2 regions of the Pseudomonas rustica genome follow, and region 2 is predicted to be linked to the other one. Evidence: riboswitches for the same ligand, from Rfam matches in the RefSeq annotation. Region 2 holds a riboswitch; the other holds the start of a gene.
What was found. A riboswitch is a leader RNA that binds a small molecule or an ion and turns the genes downstream of it on or off. The one in region 2 is predicted to bind manganese.
Positions count from the first base shown of each region.

Region 1: linked by a shared signal. The riboswitch ahead of ACP3TY_RS02090 (TMEM165/GDT1 family protein) and the one ahead of mntP (manganese efflux pump MntP) in region 2 are both predicted to bind manganese.

Region 1 is NZ_CP188200.1:421,833-431,978, forward strand. It holds gene ACP3TY_RS02080 (SOS response-associated peptidase) at 1-317, shown strand, start outside; gene ACP3TY_RS02085 (M48 family metallopeptidase) at 625-1,443, shown strand; gene ACP3TY_RS02090 (TMEM165/GDT1 family protein) at 1,567-2,151, opposite strand; yybP-ykoY riboswitch at 2,240-2,364, opposite strand; gene ACP3TY_RS02095 (class I SAM-dependent methyltransferase) at 2,415-3,413, opposite strand; gene ACP3TY_RS02100 (2-hydroxyacid dehydrogenase) at 3,446-4,411, opposite strand; gene ACP3TY_RS02105 (LysE family translocator) at 4,656-5,285, shown strand; gene ACP3TY_RS02110 (AraC family transcriptional regulator) at 5,409-6,173, opposite strand; gene ACP3TY_RS02115 (MFS transporter) at 6,259-7,443, shown strand; gene ACP3TY_RS02120 (fatty acid--CoA ligase) at 7,590-9,272, shown strand; gene ACP3TY_RS02125 (DUF1302 domain-containing protein) at 9,609-10,146, shown strand, end outside.
Region 2 is NZ_CP188200.1:2,871,395-2,881,540, forward strand. It holds gene ACP3TY_RS13010 (phosphonate ABC transporter ATP-binding protein) at 1-655, shown strand, start outside; gene ACP3TY_RS13015 (PhnE/PtxC family ABC transporter permease) at 649-1,473, shown strand; gene phnE (phosphonate ABC transporter, permease protein PhnE) at 1,470-2,237, shown strand; gene ACP3TY_RS13025 (MFS transporter) at 2,426-4,105, shown strand; gene ACP3TY_RS13030 (lysozyme inhibitor LprI family protein) at 4,210-4,566, opposite strand; gene ACP3TY_RS13035 (hypothetical protein) at 4,682-4,900, shown strand; yybP-ykoY riboswitch at 5,078-5,248, shown strand; gene mntP (manganese efflux pump MntP) at 5,255-5,818, shown strand; gene ACP3TY_RS13045 (DUF72 domain-containing protein) at 5,821-6,537, opposite strand; gene ACP3TY_RS13050 (thiamine pyrophosphate-requiring protein) at 6,651-8,438, opposite strand; gene ACP3TY_RS13055 (APH(3')-II family aminoglycoside O-phosphotransferase) at 8,593-9,363, shown strand; gene ACP3TY_RS13060 (DUF2798 domain-containing protein) at 9,703-9,978, opposite strand; gene ACP3TY_RS13065 (LysR family transcriptional regulator) at 10,104-10,146, shown strand, end outside.

The sequences.
Region 1 (10,146 bases), 2.4 Mb from region 2:
GGACTCAGCGCAAACGCCCGTACTGGCTGACGCCGGGGGAGGGCGCGTCGCTGTTTTTCGCGGCAATCTGGGAAGCGTATCCGGTGCAGGAACAGGTCTGGTTGAGTACGGCGGTGATTACGCAGTCGGCGTCGAGTCAGCGCCGACCGTTGATTCTGGATGAGGCGGGGCAGGCGGCGTGGCTGGATCCCGAGACGCCGTTGCATGTGTTGCAGGCGTTGCTGGCGAGTGAGCCGGCGGTGTTGCGGGAGCGGGTGTTGGCGAATCTGATCAATGATCCGAAGCTCAATGGGCCGGAGTGTTTGACGCCGGGTTGAGTTGTCTGGTCTATCAAGAGCCCCTCACCCTAACCCTCTCCCAGAGGGAGAGGGGACTGATCGAGGTGTCTTGCTTCATACATCGACCTGAGAAATCGAGTCGATTATGGATTCAAAGCAGATCGTTCAGGTCGGCGAACTTCTTGAATATCCCCCAATCAGTCCCCTCTCCCTCCGGGAGAGGGCTAGGGTGAGGGGCTTTTGAACTGTGGGACATGTCTGAAAGTCACTGCAACACGTCCGTTGTATCTGGCGTCGATACAATTACCCGCCTAGGATACCCGGCAGGTTTTCAGGGAGCTTTTGAATGAACAAGACATTGGTTGTAAGTGCACTGAGCGCAGCGTTGTTGCTGGCCGGTTGTCAGTCGGTCAACACCACCAGCGGCGGCGCTGTGGGTGTGGAGCGCAAGCAGTACATGTTCAGCATGCTGTCCTCGCAAGAGGTCGACCAGATGTATGCCCAGTCGTATCAGAAGACCGTCGGCGAAGCGTCCACCAAAGGTGTGCTGGACAAGACCAGCAGCGACGCCAAACGCGTTCAGGCGATCGCCGACCGTTTGATCGCTCAGGCGCCGAACTTCCGCCCCGATGCGGCGCAATGGAAATGGGAAGTCAATCTGATCAAGAGTGACGAGCTCAACGCCAACTGTGGCCCCGGCGGCAAGATCATTTTCTACACCGGGCTGATCGACAGCCTGAAACTCACCGACGATGAAATCGCTGCTGTCATGGGCCATGAGATTGCCCACGCCTTGCGCGAGCATGGCCGTGAAGCGATGTCCAAGGCGTACGGGATTGAAATGGCCAAGCAGGGCGCGGGTGCGTTGCTCGGTCTGGGGCAGGACAGCCTGGCGCTGGCCGACACCGTGGCCAATTACGGCATGACGCTGCCGAACAGCCGCGCCAACGAAAACGAAGCCGACCTGATTGGTCTGGAACTGGCCGCCCGCGCCGGCTACAACCCGAATGCCGCGATCACCCTGTGGGACAAGATGAGCAAGGCCTCGGAAGGTTCACCACCGGAGTTCATGAGCACTCACCCGGCATCGGCTAGCCGGATTGCTTCGTTGCAGGCAGCGATTCCAAAAGTCATGCCGCTATACGAACAAGCCCCGAAATCCTGAGTCGGTGATCGTTCCCACGCTCTGCGTGGGAATGCCTCAAGGGACGCTCCGCGTTCCAATGGGACGCAGAGCGTCCCCGGCTGCATTCCCACGCAGAGCGTGGGAACGATCCTTCTCTCAGGGTTAAACCCAACCACTGCTCTGCATCGCTTTGTACACCGCGACAATTGCCAGAATCATGAACGCCGACGCCGCGAGGCGACGGATCAGGGTCAGTGGCAATTTGTCGGCGGCAAAGTTACCGGCCAATACCACCGGCACGTTGGCAATCAGCATGCCCGCCGTCGTCCCGATAATCACCAGCCACAAGTCAGGGTATTGCGCGGCCAGCATCACCGTCGCGACCTGAGTCTTGTCACCCATTTCAGCCAGGAAGAACGCAATCAGCGTGGTCAGGAACGGCCCGAACTTGCGTGCCGTGCTGCTTTCATCGTCGTCCATTTTGTCTGGCACCAACGTCCACAGCGCCGTGGCCGTGAAGCTCGCGGCGAGGATCCAGTGCAGCGTCGCATTCGAGAAGAAACTGCCGAACCAGGCGCCTACCGCACCGGCTGCTGCGTGGTTGGCCAAGGTCGCGGCGACAATACCGGCAATGATCGGCCAGGGTTTGCGGAAGCGAGCGGCGAGAATCAGCGCGAGCAGTTGCGTCTTGTCGCCGATTTCGGCCAAGGCAACGATTGCGGTGGGAACGAGTAACGAGTCCAGCATCAGGATTTTCCTAAGGGGCGGGTCGACACGGCTATGACACGTACAGCCTTCCCGCCCCGGGTAAGGTGTGCGTGTCATAGGTCTTGTCAAACCCTGCGATCCGTCTGATGCGGACGCTTGGGTCGCATACGCCATGATCTGAGGATCAAGTATGTTGACGTATGCCGGACGAGCATGGCGCTCGTGGGAGACTACTCCCCTAGGACGGAGCGGATTCTGCCTAGGCAAATCCGATTGAGCAAGCCTCTTTTTTGAAAGAAGTTCTAGCCGCGCTTGGCCCGGTAAATCCGGAAGCCATTGCCTTCGGCCTTGATCGCGCACACGCCCAGATGCTCTTCGATCAGCGGCTGATACTTGAGGAAGCTGTTGGCGACCAAGCGCAGTTCGCCACCGTTTTTCAGATGTTTGGCCGCTTTTCGCAGCAAGTTTTCGGTAGCGAAATAATCGGTGTGCACGCCGACATGGAACGGCGGATTGCTCAAAATTGCGCTCAAACCCATCGGTGCCGCATCGATGCCATCGCCTGTCAGCACCTCGGCCTCCAGACCGTTAGCGGCCAATGTCAGACGACTGCTGGCAGCGGCAAACGCGTCGACATCAAGCAGCGTCACCTGATTATGCGGATAGCGACGCTTCACCGCCGCGCCCAACACACCCGCGCCACAACCGAAGTCGAGCAGATGGCCACTCGGCAATTTGTCCAGATGTTCCAGCAGCAGGGCGCTGCCGCGATCAAGACGACCGTGGCTGAACACGCCCGGCAGGCTGATCACTTTCAACGGGCCTTCGGCCAGCGGCAATTCATAAGTCTGCGCGAGGCTTTCCAGCGATTTCGTTTCGGGCGCGTTGGCCACGGTGACTTGCCAGAGCTGGCAGTGACGCGCGCTGTCGAGTTTGCGCGGCTTGCCGAACGGATTGAGCTGTTTCGACGCGCCTTCGATGCCGCTGCGTTTTTCCCCGACCAGAAACACTTCTCGACCGGCCAGACGCGAGGCCACGGCGTTGAGAATGTAATCGGTCAGATCCTTGGACTTGGGCAAGAACACCACAGCGCTATCAAACTCACGCTCCGGAACATTCACGCCGAAATGGCTGCGACCTTCGAAGCGAGCGTCCAGCGCCGCTTGATCGCCGGCATGCCAGCACCAGCCGAACGCGTTGGGCAAGCGCCCGAGCAGATCGTCGGCGGGCAAACCGGCCAACAACAACGAACCTTGAAACAACTCGGGCTGACGAAGCAGTACTTCACTGCGCGGATCCATAACTGCTCCTCAAAAAAAAGTGCCGCAGTTTATCAACTGACGACCCGCAGCGCCTTACCGCTGAAGAACGCCTGAGCATTTTCGGTCAATTGACCGACGATGCGCTGGCGCGCTTCAACACTGCCCCAAGCGTTATGCGGCGTGACGATCAGACGTGGAATGTCGGCGGCCAGCAGCGGATTGCCTTGAGTCGGCGGCTCGACGCTCAACACATCCGTCGCCGCGCCGCCAAGGTGGCCATTACGCAGCGCATCGGCCAACGCCTGTTCATCGATCAAACCGCCACGCGCGGTGTTGACCACGAAGGCGCCGGGTTTCATCGACGCCAGTTCGCGGGCACCGATGAAGTGGCGGGTGTGCTCGTTGAGCGGGCAGTGCAGGGTGAGGGCGTCGATTTGCGGCAGCAGTTCGTCCAGCGGCAGGCGATCCGGGCGGGCAGGGCGCCCGGGGATCTGTCCGAGCAAAACGCGCATGCCGAAGGCTTCGGCCAGTCGCGCCACCGCGCCACCGAGTTCGCCGTGACCGAGCAAACCCAGGGTTTTGCCTTCCAGTTCAACAATCGGATAGTCGAGCAGGCAGAACTGTTTCGCCTGCTGCCAGCGACCTTCGCCGACGGCTTTCTGATAATCGGCCAGACGCGTGGCGAGGTTGAGCAGCAGCATGATCGTGTGTTGCGCCACCGACGGCGTGCCGTAACCCTGACAGTTGCACACGGTGATGCCGTGAGCGCGGGCGGCGGCGAGGTCGACGTTGTTGGTGCCGGTGGCGGTGATCAGGATCAGCTTCAAATCAGGGTTGGCAGCCATCGCGGCGGCGTCGATCAGGATCTTGTTGGAAATGGCCACGGTGGCGCCTTGCAGACGTTCGCTGACTTGCTCGGGCAGGGTCTGGGCGAACAGTTGCAGATCGCTGAAACACTCGCGCAACGGACTGAGGTCGAGGTCGCCAAGATCGAGCGACGGGTGATCAAGGAATACGGCGCGGCGCGTGTTCGTCATCAACTGTACCTTTTAGGCTTTGAGCGTTGGGCGTAATCTGCCGAGCCTACCAGATGAAACAATTGGTTACTCGATGCCTGAGATGCTCACAAAACCTGTAGGAGCCGAGCTTGCTCGCGAAGACGTGGTGTCAGACAAATGGAAGTCGCCTGACACTCCCTCTTCGCGAGCAAGCTCGGCTCCTACAGGGACATGCGTCGCCCAGCGAGTCTAATTTTATCCGACCTGATTCAGAGGAGCCCCCATGTACTGGACCGAGTTCTTGACCGTTGCACTGATCCACCTGCTGGCCGTCGCCAGCCCCGGCCCGGACTTTGCCGTGGTGGTGCGCGAAAGCGTGACCCACGGGCGTCGCGCCGGCACCTGGACGGCACTCGGTGTCGGTACGGCGATTTTCCTCCACGTCGGTTATTCGTTGCTCGGCATCGGCCTGATCGTGTCGCAATCGATCGTGCTGTTCAACGCGTTGAAATGGGCGGCGGCGGCTTATCTGCTGTACATCGGCTTCAAGGCCTTGCGCGCGCAACCAGCGAAAACCGTCACCGACGATCTGCACAAAGAAGCCGGCGTACGCACGGCTCGCGGCGCGTTCACTTCGGGCTTCGTGACCAATGGCCTCAACCCGAAAGCCACGCTGTTCTTCCTGTCGCTGTTCACCGTGGTGATCAACCCGCACACGCCGCTGTCGGTGCAGGCCGGTTACGGGATTTATCTGGCGGTCGCGACGGCCGTGTGGTTTTGCCTGGTGGCGATGCTGTTCAGCCAACAACGTGTACGCGCCGGTTTTGCCCGCATGGGCCACTGGTTTGACCGCACCATGGGCGCGGTGCTGATTGCTCTCGGCGTGAAAATCGCCTTCACCGAGATGCATTGATTCCAGAACCGCAATTCAAACCTGTGGGAGCGAGCCTGCTCGCGAAGGCGTCGGATCAGTCGACATCACAGGTGACTGGAAGATTGCTTTCGCGAGCAAGCTCGCTCCCACAGTGGTGGGAACCTACACAAGCTCGCTGAGTTTGCTCAGGTTGTTGAGGTAATCACGGGGATTTTCCCCAAGCAAACGGCGAAACATCGCGCTGAACGCCCGCGCGCTGCCGTAACCCAAGTCCCGCGCCACACGCTGCACGCTGTCCCCGGCGAGCAGACGTGGCAGGGCTTCCATCAGGCGCAGTTGCTGGCGCCAGGCGTTGAAACTCATCTGCAACTGTTGCTGAAACAGCCGTGCCAACGTCCGTGAGCTGGCGCCGACCTGCTGCGCCCAGTCTTCAAGGGTATTGGCATGATCGGGGGTGTGCAGCAGTGCCAGACAGATGTTTTGCAGACGCCGGTCGCTGGGCATAGGAATGTGCAGCGGCAGGTTTTCCAGACTGGCGAGTTCTTCCAGCATCAACTGCTGAATCAGCGGGTTGTCGGCGTGCGGCGGCCCTTGCACGGCACGCAGAATCAGCTCGCGCAGCAACGGTGTCACCGCCAATACGCAGCACTGTTGCAGGCTGGCGGGCGACAATTCTGGCGCGATGAACAGCGAGCGCATCTGCACGTCACCGCTCATGAAAATCTCGTGCGCTATCTCGGGTGGAATCCACACCGCGCGACTCGGCGGAATCACCCACGCACCCGATTCCGTGACCACGCGCATGATCCCGCTGACCGCGTACAACAACTGCGCCTCGCGATGCAGGTGGAGCGGCTGGTGGGCGCCGTCCAGATAATCCCGGGGGTAGGCACTCACCGGGCCGTGTTCGAAATGGCTGATCAACATGTCTGATTCGATGACTTGCTTGGCAGGAATGCGCTTTACCGCCAACCTAGCATAGACGGCACACAACAACGTAAAGCGTGCCGCCATGAATCAATCCCGTAATGTCATTCGCTACATCAACGCCGCCCATGTGATCGATCACATGTTCATGCTGATTTTTCCCGCCGCCGTGCTCGGTATGACCCAGGCTTTCGGCCTCGATTACGCCACGCTGATCGGCCTGTCGTTGGGAGGATTCATCGCCTTCGGCGCCTGTTCGCTGCCCGCCGGCTGGCTCGGCGATCACTGGAGTCGGCGGCAGATGATGCTAGTGTTTTTCTTCGGTATCGGCGCTTCGGCGATCTTCACCGGGCTGAGCAACAGCCCGAGCATGCTGGTGATTGGCCTGACTCTGATCGGTATTTTCGCGGCGATTTATCACCCGGTCGGCACAGCAATGCTGGTGGCCTACGCACAAAATCGTGGCCGCGAAATTGGCATCAACGGCATGTGGGGCAATCTGGGCGTGGCGTTTTCGGCGCTGATCACCGGCTTGCTGGTGGCGCAGTTCGGCTGGCGCTCGGCGTTTCTGATACCGGGCGCAGTGGCGATTGTGCTGGGTTTTGGCTTCGCCTTGCAGGTGCGTGAGGAACCGATTCCGAAGCGCCCGCACACGCCACTCAAAGGCGCCGCCGGTCAGCGCATCTCGATGGTGATGGTTTTCGGCGTGCTGGCGTTGGCCACGGCCACCGGCGGCGTGGTGTTCAACGCCACCACCATGACCTATCCGAAGCTGTTTCAGGAACGTTTGCATGAGCTGTTCGCCTCGCCGCAAACCCTCGGCATGGTGGTCAGTCTGGCCTATGCCTTCGGTGCGATTGCGCAATTGAGCATTGGTCGTGTGTTGCATCGGCTCAGCCTGAAATGGCCGTTTGTTGTCCTGACGTTGTGCCAGGCACCGCTGTTGTTTGCGTTGGCCTATGCCGACGGCTGGGCGGTCATCGCCCTCGGTGCAGCGTTCATGTTTGTGGTGTTTGGTCAGGTAACAGTCAATGATGCGATGGTCGCCAACTTCGTCGCCCCGCAGTGGCAATCACGGGTATTCGCCCTGCGTTACTGCTTATCGTTCGGCGCCAGTGCGACGGCGATTCCGCTGATTTCCTATGTTGAACCGCGCCATGGTTTTGTAGGCCTGTACTTGATTCTCGCGGGTTTCGGCGCGTTGACCTTCCTTGCAGCAGTCGTATTCCCACGGACACCTTCCGAGGAGGCTGTAGGGCAAACGGCCTGACTTGGGACGAAAGTCGGCAAATGCTGGCGCAAAGCTAGCATTTGTACGGCTCTGCAAATCATTCCTTTGGCTGATTTGGCTGGCGTATAAGGGTTCTAGAGTACAAATCTCTATGCCAACACCGTGCAGCCAGAAAAGGGATTCATATGTTGCAGACTCGCGTCATTCCCCCGGCCGATGGGGCCTACCAGTATCCATTGCTGATCAAACGGCTGCTGATGTCCGGCGCCCGTTACGAGAAAACCCGCGAGATCATCTACCGTGACCAGATTCGCTACAGCTACCCGACCCTGATCGAGCGTGTTGCGCGGCTGGCCAACGTGCTGACGGCGGCCGGTGTGAAGGCCGGTGACACCGTCGCGGTGATGGATTGGGACAGTCATCGTTACCTGGAATGCATGTTTGCAATTCCGATGATCGGCGCGGTGATCCACACGATCAACGTGCGCCTGTCGCCGGAACAGATTCTCTACACCATGAACCACGCCGAAGACCGTTTTGTGCTGGTGAACAGCGAGTTCGTCGGCCTCTATCAAGCGATCGCGCCGCACCTGACCACGGTCGAGAAGACCTTGCTGCTGACTGATCTGCCGGAAAAAACCGCCGACTTGCCGAATCTGGTCGGCGAGTACGAGCAACTGCTGGCGGCTGCGAGCCCGCAGTACGATTTCCAGGATTTCGACGAAAATTCCGTCGCGACCACGTTCTACACCACCGGCACCACCGGCAACCCGAAAGGCGTGTACTTCACCCATCGGCAATTGGTGCTGCACACCATGGGCGTGTCGACGATCATGGGCTCCATCGACAGCGTGCGCCTGCTCGGCACCAACGATGTGTACATGCCGATCACGCCGATGTTCCACGTCCACGCCTGGGGCCTGCCTTATGTGGCGACCATGCTGGGGCTGAAACAGGTTTATCCGGGGCGCTACGATCCCGAGTATCTCGTTGAGTTGTGGCGCAAGGAGAAGGTCACGTTCTCCCACTGTGTGCCGACCATTCTGCAAATGCTGCTCAACGCCAAAGGCGCGCAGGGCACCGATTTTGGCGGCTGGAAGATCGTCATCGGCGGCAGTGCGCTCAATCGCTCGCTGTACGAAACCGCCAAGGCGCGCGGCATTCAACTGACGGCCGCCTACGGCATGTCGGAAACCGGTCCGCTGGTTTCCTGCGCACACCTCAATGATGAATTGATGGCCGGCAGCGAAGACGAGCGCACCACTTACCGGATCAAGGCCGGTGTGCCGGGGCCACTGGTGGAAGCGGCGATCGTCGATGCCGAGGGCAATTTCCTCCCGGCGGACGGCGAGACCCAGGGCGAACTGGTGCTGCGTGCGCCATGGCTCACCGAAGGTTATTTCAACGAGCCACAAAAGGGCGCAGAGCTCTGGGCCGGCGGCTGGCTGCACACCGGCGACGTCGCCACGCTCGACAGCATGGGCGTGATCGACATCCGCGACCGCATCAAGGACGTGATCAAGACCGGTGGCGAATGGATTTCCTCGCTGGATCTCGAAGATTTGATCAGCCGTCACGTCGCGGTACGCGAAGTAGCAGTGGTCGGCATCGCTGATCCGCAGTGGGGCGAGCGCCCGTTTGCACTGCTGGTGATCCGCGAAGGGCACGTGATCGGGGCCCGTGAGCTCAAGGAACACCTCAAGCCGTTCGTGGAATTGGGCCACCTGAGCAAGTGGGCGATCCCGAGTCAGATCGCCCTTGTTACCGAAATTCCCAAGACCAGCGTCGGCAAGCTCGACAAGAAGCGCATCCGCCTCGACATCACCGAATGGCAGGCCAACAACAGCACCTTCCTCTCGACACTTTGAGTGTCTTCTGGCGCGCCGAAAACGGCGCGCCAGCCCCACCAAGCAAGCGCTTGGCTTGTGAAATCAAAAAAATCAGCCATCCTTGCCGTGCCGACGCGTGTCGGACTGGCGAAAGGACTGTTCCAGAGTGGTTGCTCACTGCAAATCACACTTTAGAGGGATCAAGCAGTACCCCCTGCTGGATATAGTCCGTTCAAGGATTTTTAAGAACGGAGCACACGCACAGATTGGGGCGAGCAACTTTGGAGTGATTTCGGGCAGCCTTGGCGCCCGGCCCTCCACAGCGTTTTTAAAAGTACTCACTGCCATAACAATAATGCACATGGAGTAGCGTCGATGACCTCAGTAAACCAGTTCTGGCGCCGGGCAAAACTGCCTCTGGCGGTCAGTCTTGCCTCTTCGCTCGCCGGGCCCGCATTCGGCGTCAGTTTCAACGTCGGTGAAATCGAGGGTCAGTTCGACTCGTCCTTGTCGCTCGGTGCCAGTTGGTCTACTCAGAGCCCGAACAAGAACCTCATCGGCGTCAACAACGGCGGCCACGGCCTGTCGCAGACTTCCGATGACGGTCACGCCAACTTCAAAAGCGGCGAAACCTTCTCGAAAATCTTCAAGGGCATCCATGACCTTGAACTGAAGTACGGCGACACCGGCGTGTTCGTCCGTGGCAAATACTGGTACGACTTCGAACTCAAAGACGAAAGCCGTGAGTTCAAGGACATCAGCGACAACAACCGCAAGGAAGGCGCGAAGTCCTCCGGCGGGCAGATCCTCGACGCCTTCGTCTACCACAACTACTCGATCGCCGATCAGCCGGGCTCCGTGCGTCTGGGCAAGCAGGTGGTGAGCTGGGGTGAAAGTACCTTCATCGGCGGCG
Region 2 (10,146 bases):
GCTGGCCACCGCGTTGCGGCCCAGCAGCGGTGAAATCGAAGTACTTGGCGAGCGCGCCTGGCACTTGTCTGCCCGCCAACGTCAACGCCTGCGCGCACGCATCGGCCTGGTGCATCAGGCACCGCCGCTGCCGCCGCGTCAGCGCGTGGTCACGGCGGTACTGGCCGGCAAGCTCGGCCAGTGGAGTCTGGGCAAAAGTCTCTTGAACCTGCTGCATCCACTGGATGTGGCCGGTGCGCGTGCGGCATTGGCGCGACTGGATCTGGGCGACAAGCTGTTTGCCCATTGCCAACAATTGTCTGGCGGTCAGTTGCAGCGCGTCGGCATTGCTCGTGTGCTGTATCAAGCGCCAGAGATTTTGCTGGCCGATGAACCGGTGTCGGCGATGGATCCGGTGATGGCCGGGCATACCTTGTCGATCCTTTCGCGCCATGCCCGTGAGCACAACGTCACACTGATCGCGAGCCTGCATGCGGTCGATCTGGCGTTGTCGCACTTCCCACGGGTCATCGGTTTGCGCGAAGGGCAGATTCTGTTCGACAGCCCGTCCGATCAAGTCAGCCCGGACATGCTCGACGCGCTGTACGCCAACGAAAAACTGCAATCGCCGACCGCTGTGGCCGTGCCTTTGACTGTGCAGATTCCACGATGCTGAAAGCCGATTCACGCGATCCCGCTGCATGGCCACGGTTGCTATTGAGCTTGCTGGCCATTGCTTTGTTGTGGCCGGGGATTCAACTCAGCGAGCTGGATCTGAGTGTGCTATTGCCCGGCAGCCAGAATGAAATGGGCCAGTTTGTCGCGCAATTCTGGCCGCCAGCGCACGACGAAGCCTTTCTGCAAATCCTGCTTAAAGCCACCCTGCAAACCCTGGCCATTGCCACTGCCGGTATGGCTTTGGCGTTGCTGCTGGCGGTACCTGCCGGTTTGATTGCCAGTCGCGCCCTGTCACTGTCCGCCGCCTCTCGCGGTGGCGTGCCGAGTCGTTTGGGACGTTTGCTGCGCTGGCCGGTTCGCGGGTTGCTGATTTTCCTGCGCAGCGTGCCGGAAATTGTCTGGGCACTGCTGTTCGTGCGTGCGGTCGGCCTCGGCCCGGCAGCGGGCGTGCTGGCGATTGCCATTACCTACAGCGGCATGCTCGGCAAGGTCTACGCGGAGATTTTCGAATCCACCGACCAACGCCCGGCGCATGCGTTGTTGCAGGCTGGCAGCGGCCGACTGGCGGCATTCGCTTACGGCACGCTGCCCAATGTCGGCGCGGAGCTGCTCTCGTACACCGTGTATCGGTGGGAATGCGCGATCCGTGCTTCGGTGGTGATGGGGTTCGTCGGCGCGGGGGGCCTGGGTCAGCAAATCGATCTGTCGATCCGCATGTTCGCTGGCGGTGAAGTCGCCAGCATGTTGCTGACGTTCCTGCTGCTGGTGCTGGCCGCCGATCAACTCAGCCGCTTGCTGCGCTGGAGACTGGCATGAATCGCCTGATCAATTTGCTGCTGATCGCCGTTATCGGGGTTGCAGTGATTGCGTCCTTCGCCTATTTGGGTCTGGATCTGGGTGAACTGGGCAGCGCCACCAGCCTGAAGCAGATGGGCGCTTACGTGCAGCGTTTTCTCAGCCCGGATTTGAGCGCGGGTTACCTGAAAGCAATCTTCCACGGTTCGATGGAAACGCTGGCCATGTCCGCTGTCGGCACGCTATTGGCAGCAGTTGTTGGCATTGTTCTGGCGCTGCCGGCGGCGGGACGTTTCGGCTGGCCGCTGCAAAGCGTTGCGCGCCTGCTGCTGAATGCCTTGCGGGCGATTCCGGAACTGGTCTGGGCGGCGCTGATGGTGCTCGCTGCCGGCCTTGGCCCGAATGCCGGCGCCCTCGCCCTCGCCTTACACACCACGGGAGTACTCGGCCGGTTGTTCGCCGAAGCGCTGGAAAATACGCCGCCGCAACCGGCCGAGGCCATCCGTTTGCAGGGCGGCAATCCGATCCTCGCCTTCTGCTACGGCACCCTGCCCAATCTGGCGCCGCAACTGCTCGCCTACATCCTCTATCGCTGGGAAAACAACATTCGCATGGCCAGCGTGCTAGGTTTTGTCGGTGCTGGCGGTCTCGGCCAGATGCTCTACGTGAGCCTCAGCCTGTTTCAGGAAGCGCAGGCCAGCACGGTGATTCTGGCGATGCTGGTACTGGTGTTCCTGGTGGACTGGTTGAGTGCGTGGAGTCGCCAGCGCTGGGTCAAAGCATAAGTGCCGATGCTGGCGAGTGGATATCTGCCAGAAGCTGATTATGCTTCAGGAAAGCGTGCACACCTGCCCGACGGCAAACTGTGCACGCTTTACGCATCAGCGCTTCAGGCATCTGCCACAAGGCCAGGGTGAGATAAGCGGTATTGGGGGACTCCGGCCTACAACAATAAGCACGACGGAGAACACCCATGGCCACGACTTACACAACATCCACCGGCAGTCCACCGCGCAGCGGCGGCATCACCAAGGAGGAACGCAAAGTCATCTTTGCCTCCTCGCTGGGCACCGTTTTCGAGTGGTACGACTTTTACCTCTACGGCTCACTGGCGGCGATCATCGCCAAGCACTTCTTTGCCGGCGTCAACGAAACCACTGCGTTCATCTTTGCCCTGCTGGCATTTGCGGCAGGCTTTGCGGTGCGGCCGTTCGGCGCGATTGTGTTCGGCCGGCTCGGCGACATGATCGGGCGCAAACATACGTTTCTGATCACCATCGTCATCATGGGCGTCTCGACTGCGATTGTCGGTTTGCTGCCCGGTTACGCGACCATTGGCGTCGCTGCACCGGTGATTCTGATTACCCTTCGACTGCTGCAAGGTCTGGCGCTGGGCGGTGAATATGGCGGCGCGGCGACTTACGTGGCCGAACACGCGCCACGCAATAGACGCGGTTTCTTCACCTCGTGGATTCAAACCACCGCGACCCTCGGCCTGTTTCTGTCGCTGCTGGTGATACTCGCCTGCCGCACCGCGCTGGGCACTGAAGCGTTTGAAGAGTGGGGCTGGCGGATTCCGTTTCTGCTGTCGATCCTCCTGCTGATCGTCTCGGTGTACATCCGCCTGCAACTGAGCGAGTCGCCGGTGTTCCAGAAAATGAAGGACGAAGGCAAAGCGTCAAAAGCGCCGCTGACCGAGTCCTTTGCCCGTTGGGACAACCTCAAAGTGGTGATCATGTCGTTGCTCGGCGGCACGGCCGGGCAAGCGGTGGTCTGGTACACCGGGCAGTTCTATGCGCTGTTTTTCCTGTTGCAAACGCTGAAGATCGACCCGCAAACCGCCAACCTGCTGATCGCCGGATCACTGTTGATCGGTACGCCGTTCTTCGTGATTTTCGGCAGCCTGTCCGACCGCATCGGGCGCAAGCCGATCATCATGGTCGGCTGCATTCTGGCGGCGCTGACCTACTTCCCGATCTTTCATGCGCTGACCCAGTACGGCAATCCTGATGTGTTCATCGCTCAGGAGAAAAACCCGGTCAAGGTGATCGCCAACCCCGACCAGTGTTCGTTCCAGTTCGATCCGGTGGGCAAGGCTAAATTCACCAGTTCCTGTGACCTGGCCAAGACGCTGTTGGCAAAACGGGCGATTCCGTATGAGAACGTCACCGCCGAACCCGGCACCGTGGCGCAGGTGCGTATTGGCGACAAAGTCGTCGAGAGTTTCGACGGCAGCGCCCTGCCCGCCGCCGACTTCAAAACCCGCAATGATGCCTTCACCGCGACCCTTGGCACTGCTCTGAAAGAAGCCGGTTATCCAGAGAAAGCCGACCCGGCAAAAACCAATTACCCGATGGTGCTGCTGTTGCTGACCATTTTGGTGATCTACGTGACCATGGTGTATGGGCCGATCGCGGCGTGGCTGGTGGAGCTGTTCCCGACGCGCATTCGCTACACCTCGATGTCGCTGCCGTATCACATCGGTAACGGCTGGTTCGGCGGGTTCCTGCCGACGGTGGCCTTCGCGATGGTCGCGGCCACCGGGGATATCTACTACGGCTTGTGGTACCCGATCGTGATTGCGGTGATGACCGCAGTACTGGGTACGTTCTTCCTGCCGGAAACCAAGGATCGCGACATTCTCAAAGACTGACCCGCCCTCCTCTGTGGAGCTGCCGCAGGCTGCGATCTTTTGATTGTGTTTTTTAAGGTCAAAAGATCGCAGCCTGCGGCAGCTCCTACAGGAGTGTTGCGGTGTCAGAACGGGCCCTGGGTGACCACGCGGGTGTCGATGATCTGCTGCAATGCTTGAATTCGCTGCTGATAAACGTCGGTGAGGCATTTCACATCAGCGGCGCATTTGCCACGGGTTTTCAGCCACGCCTGTTGCTCGTCAATCAAGGCACCACGGCCGCCCATCGGCAGAAACCGGCGATCCAGTTTGTAGAGCAGCGCCATGCTCACGTCCATGTCGTTGAGCGCACGGTTGGCGCACACCGCTTTTTCATCAGCAGCCTTGGCGCGGTCGCAGTCGAAACTGGCGGCGTAAGCAGCATGGCCGATGATCAGGGCAGACAAGCCGAACAAGGTTGAAAGTAGAGTTTTGTTGCGCATGGGTTGAGTCATCCAGACAGCGATTGATACCTCTTGGGCTAATGCATGAGCGCAAAGTTTCTGAACGCCTGCCAAACCACCGCCTCCAATGTTTACACCACTGGAGGTCAACACCATGAACAGCAACGACGACAAAACCCCGAACGCCCCACCTACCGACACGTCCGGCAAACCGGTGAACGTGGTTGAGCGTGATCTTGAAGACCACGATGACGACACCAAAGGCGTGGATGAGGTGATTACGCCTTCGTCTACCCGAGTGAAAGAGCAGGATGCCGAGACGCTGCAGCGCAAGGTCGATGAGATAGAGCGCAAAGTGGCGGATGGCAACTGAGGTTTGCTGCTTGACAGATAACCTTTTGGCGAGGGGACTTATCCCCGTTGGAGTGCGCAGCGCTCCCTGCTTATCAAAGAGGGGCCGCTGCGCGACCCAACGGAGATAAATCCCCTCGCCACAAATCAGCTTGAGCGGCGGTTTTAACGAAATTTTCATACCCAACCGCCTAAGATTCCGCACCTCGTTGGGGAGTAGCCTGTTTCCGTGCACTGCGGAAGCGTTCGTATCAACATTCTCGGCAACATGCCGTGGTGCGGACACCTTTTGGTTGGTGAGACCGACGACACATCCATGCCTAAAGTCGGGCGTGTGGTTGTGTCGTTGACTCATAGCCCGACTGGAAGTATTCCCGTGAATCCTGTTTCCCTCATTTTCCTTGCCCTGGCCATGTCCACGGATGCGTTTGCAGCCGCCATCGGCAAGGGCTCCAGCCTGCATAAACCGCGTCTCACGGAAGCCCTGCGTACCGGTCTGATCTTCGGCGTGATCGAAGCCATCACCCCCATTATCGGCTGGCTGATCGGCCAGGCCGCGAGCCAATGGGTTGCCGAATGGGATCACTGGATCGCCTTCACCCTGCTGGTGGTTCTCGGCCTGCACATGATCTACAACGGTCTGAAGCATGAAGAAGAGGAAGATGAAAAACCGGGTTCGCACTCCTTCCTGATTCTCGCCGTCACCGCGTTTGCCACCAGCATCGACGCCCTTGCCGTGGGCGTTGGCCTGGCGTTTGTCGACGTGAATATCTGGGTGGCTGCGGCGGCGATCGGTCTGGCGACCATGACCATGGTGACCATCGGCGTCATGCTCGGCCGGGTGTTGGGCTCTATGGTTGGCAAACGTGCTGAAATCGTTGGCGGTGTGGTGCTGATGATCGTCGGTGCGACGATTTTGTATGAGCATCTCGCGGTCTGAGATTAGCCGTTAGACAGCGCCGTCAGTGCCAACGCGTTGCCTAGCGCGGCCCCGCTGGCGGTATTGTCGAAAATGCACCAGGTCGTCGCGCCATGCGCATCGGCGGCCTGCAATACGCTAGCGAGGCTCTCTAAACAGGAGTCATCGTAGGCACTGTGGTAAATGCGCGGCGAACCGTGCAGGCGCCAATACCGCGTCCCTTGCCAGCCAAACGCGGAAGAATCACTGCTGATGCGCGACGGATCGACCACAGCCTGAGCGATACGGTAAGCGATCAGCAATGATTCGGCAGCCATCCACGACTCATGACGCGGCTCCAGCACCACGTCGCCGTCGAAACGCTGGCGCAACGCACTGAAAAACGCTTCGGCACTGACCGCATCAAATGCCAGTGACGGCGGCAATTGCAGCAGCAAACAGCCCAAGCGATCAGCCAAACCGCTGCACTGCGCCAGGAACTCATCGAGTTCTTCGTCGCAATCCAACAATCGGCGTTCATGGCTGATCTGCTGGGGCATTTTTACTGAAAAGCGAAACCCTTCCGGCACTGAATCCGCCCAACGTTCATAGGTTGAGCGGCGATGTGGGCGGTAAAACGAGCTGTTGATTTCCGCACAGTTGAGCCGCGCCGCATAGCGTTGCAAATGCGTGCCCTCCTCCGCAAATGCCGGCCAATGCTCACGCCCGAGACTCCAGCCGGCACACCCAATGAAAATCAAACATCACCTCCTACCACGACACTCCCATGTAGGAGCTGCCGCAGGCTGCGATCTTTTGATCTTATAAACAACCTCAAAAGATCGCAGCCTTCGGCAGCTCCTACAGGGGGACGTTATTTTTTGCTGGGGAGAACTGAGCTCAGAACCTGCTTGGCGGTTTGCACAAGTATCCCCGCCTCGTCCGGATCGCCCTTGAGCAACGTCGTGGCGAATTTCTTCGCTTGTTCAAGCTTGATGTGCGGCGGCAGCGGCGCCACGTTCGGGTCGGTTTTGAACTCAATGAGCACCGGCACATCGGAAGCAAAAGCCTGTTCCCATGCGCCCGCTACGTCCTCTTCGCGATCAACGAAAATCCCTTTCAGGCCGATGGAAATCGCGAACAGGTGATACGGCACATCGGGAATGTTCTGCGACGCCTCGAACTTCGGATCGCCCTCCATCACCCGCTGTTCCCACGTCACTTGATTGAGATCCTCGTTATTGAACACCGCGCAAATCCATTTGGGGCTCTTCCACTGCCGCCAGTATTTGGCGACGGTGATCAGCTCGGCCATGTTGTTCATCTGCATCGCACCATCGCCCACCAGCGCAATCACCGAGCGTTCGGGATAGGCGAATTTAGCCGCAATCGCATAAGGCACAGCGGCGCCCATCGAGGCCAGCCCGCCGGACAACGAACACATCATGCCGCGACGGATTTTCAGGTCGCGCGCAAACCAATTGGCGCACGAACCGGAGTCGCTGGTGATGATCGCTTCATCCGGCACTCGCGGTGACAATTCATACACCACCCGCTGCGGATTGATCGGCTTGGCCTTGGCCATCGCGCGTTTTTCCAGGGTTTTCTCCCAGCTACCGCGCCAGCCTTCGACTTTCTTGCGCCACTTGCCCGAGGTTTTTTGTTCGAGCAACGGCAACAACGCCGCGAGGGTTTCCGCTGCGTCGCCGACCAGATTGACCTCCATCGGATAACGCAGGCTGAGCATGTCGGGTTGCAGATCGATCTGCACACCGCGCGCCTGACCTTCTTTAGGCAAAAACTCCGAATACGGGAAGCCCGAACCGATCATCAGCAAGGTGTCGCACTCGGTCATCAACTTGTAACTCGGCTCGGTGCCAAGCAGGCCGATGCTGCCAGTTACCCACGGCAAATCATCCGGAAGCACCGCTTTCCCGAGCAGCGCCTTGGCCACGCCGGCGCCAAGTTTTTCGGCAATGGCAATCACTTCATCGGTCGCCTGCAATGCGCCGGCACCAACCAGAATCGCGACCTTCTCGCCTGCGTTCAAAACGTCTGCCGCACGCTGCAAATCTTCGTCATAGGGCAGCACTTTCGGCTTGGTGTAACCGACGCCGGAATGCGCGGTGCCGTGCGCGCGGGCCGGTGCCTGGTACTCAAGATCCTGCAAATCATTGGGCAGAATCAGCGCCGTCACCCGACGTTCGCCAACCGCCGTACGCACCGCCCGGTCGAGTAAATGCCGCACCTGCGATGGCGCCGAAGCCTGCTGCACAAACGCGCCGGCGACGTCCTTGAACATCGACACCAGATCCAGTTCTTGCTGATAGTGACTACCCAACGCCGTGCGCGCCTGCTGACCGACGATGGCCAGCACCGGCATGTGATCCATCCGCGCGTCGTAAAGCCCGGTGATCAAATGCGAAGCCCCGGGGCCGGACGTGGCAATGCATACGCCCAGCTCGCCAGTGAATTTCGCGTGGGCCGAGGCCATGAACGCGGCCATTTCCTCATGCCGCGCCTGCACAAATTCAATCTTGCCTTTAGCTCGATCGAGCGCGCCGAACACGCCATTGATGCCGTCGCCCGGATAACCAAAAATCCGCGTGACGCCCCATTGGCTGAGCCGCTCAACCAGAAAATCGCCTACTGTCGTTGTCATCTCGATCCTCGTCTTTTCGCCGGTGTAAGGGTCTGGACAGTTGGGCGGATGGCGAAGTTTCGATTGATTAACGGGATACAGTTTCGTGTTTGCGATCAAAACCGCCGGGGCGGCACAATGTGCGTCTGCGTTTTTGATCTCAGGGATGAATGCAATGGACTTACCCCGTAACTGGCACCGGCGCTTTGCCGAGGCCACCGTCGAACAACAAACCATTGGCGAATCCCGTGCCGACGTTTGGCGCATTGCGTCTGCGAATTCAGCACCGCTGTTTGTGAAGTCCGAGCACGTCATGCACTGGGGCGAATTGCCCGGCGAGGTCGCGCGGCTGCGCTGGATGGCAAGCCAGAATCTGCCCGCGCCACGCGTGCTCGACACTGCCACCGAATCGGATAAAAACTGGCTATTGATGACGGCCGTGCCCGGGCGTGATCTGGCTAGCAGCCCGCACCTTGCGCCGCAGCAGATCGTCACACTTGTCGCCAACGCTTTGCGTGAACTGCATGAGGTTGCAATCGATACCTGCCCGTTCGATCACAGCCTCGACCCGAAAATAAAACTGGCTCGTGAGCACGTGAATGCCGGGTTGATCGATGAAGAGGATTTCGACGATTCGCGCCTCGGTCGATCTGCTGAAGATGTCTTCCAACAGATGCTTGCGGATCGCCCGGATCACGAAGATCAGGTGGTGACTCACGGCGATGCGTGCCTGCCCAACTTCCTCGCTGACAACGGTCAGTTCAGCGGTTTTGTCGACTGCGGCCGATTGGGTGTGGCGGATCGTTATCAGGATCTGGCGTTGGCCGCTCATAGCATCACGCACAACCTCGGCGAGGCGTGGGTGCCGGTGTTTTTCGAGGTTTACGGCGTGCAGCCGGATCAGCGACGGATTGCCTTTTATCAGTTGCTTGATGAGTTTTTCTGAGGCGAATGCACCCTTTCGCTGTCACTGAAGATAACCGTGAGGCCCTTCGCGAGCAGGCTCGCTCCCACATTTAATAGCATTCCAAAGTGGGAGCGAGCCTGCTCGCGAAGAGGGAGCATCAGATTACTGATCTGTTGACTGACACACCGCGATCGCCAGCAGGCTCCCACATTGGGTTTTGCATGTATTCAGTTATAAAGGTTGTGGACCGAATAAACCTGTAGGAGCTGTCGAGTGAAACGAGGCTGCGATCTTTTGATCTGCCGTTGAAAATGTCAAAAGATCGCAGCCTGCGGCAGCTCCTACAAGACGCCATCGCGACCGGCACAGTATTCGAGCTCAACGATGCGGATGCACGGTCATCGCGACCAGTTTGATCACGATCGGCCGCACCACGAGGATGCACAGAAACGCCACCGGCATCGCCAGCTTGTAGGCGTGCAGCGCATTACTCAGGTAGTCGTTATCAATGCCTGAATTGGCGGCGGTAATCACCAGCGACATCAGAAAAGCCATGATGGTCGCCATGTACAACGCAAACACATACGGCGTCGCTCGCGCCGAAAGCTTGCGGCGACTGACATAAACGGCTTCTGCATTGCTTCTTTGATTCATAGGGCTTTCCATCCATTGACAGGGAGCGGGCACGTTAGCAAAGCCCTGGCCCCTCAACTAGACGGCCAAATGCAGGTGCTTTATAAAGCAGAACTTACGAATCAATCCCTTCCGGCAGGCCATCGATGAATCTGTTAGCGGCGATTGCCAGTTTTATCAAAGTGGTCG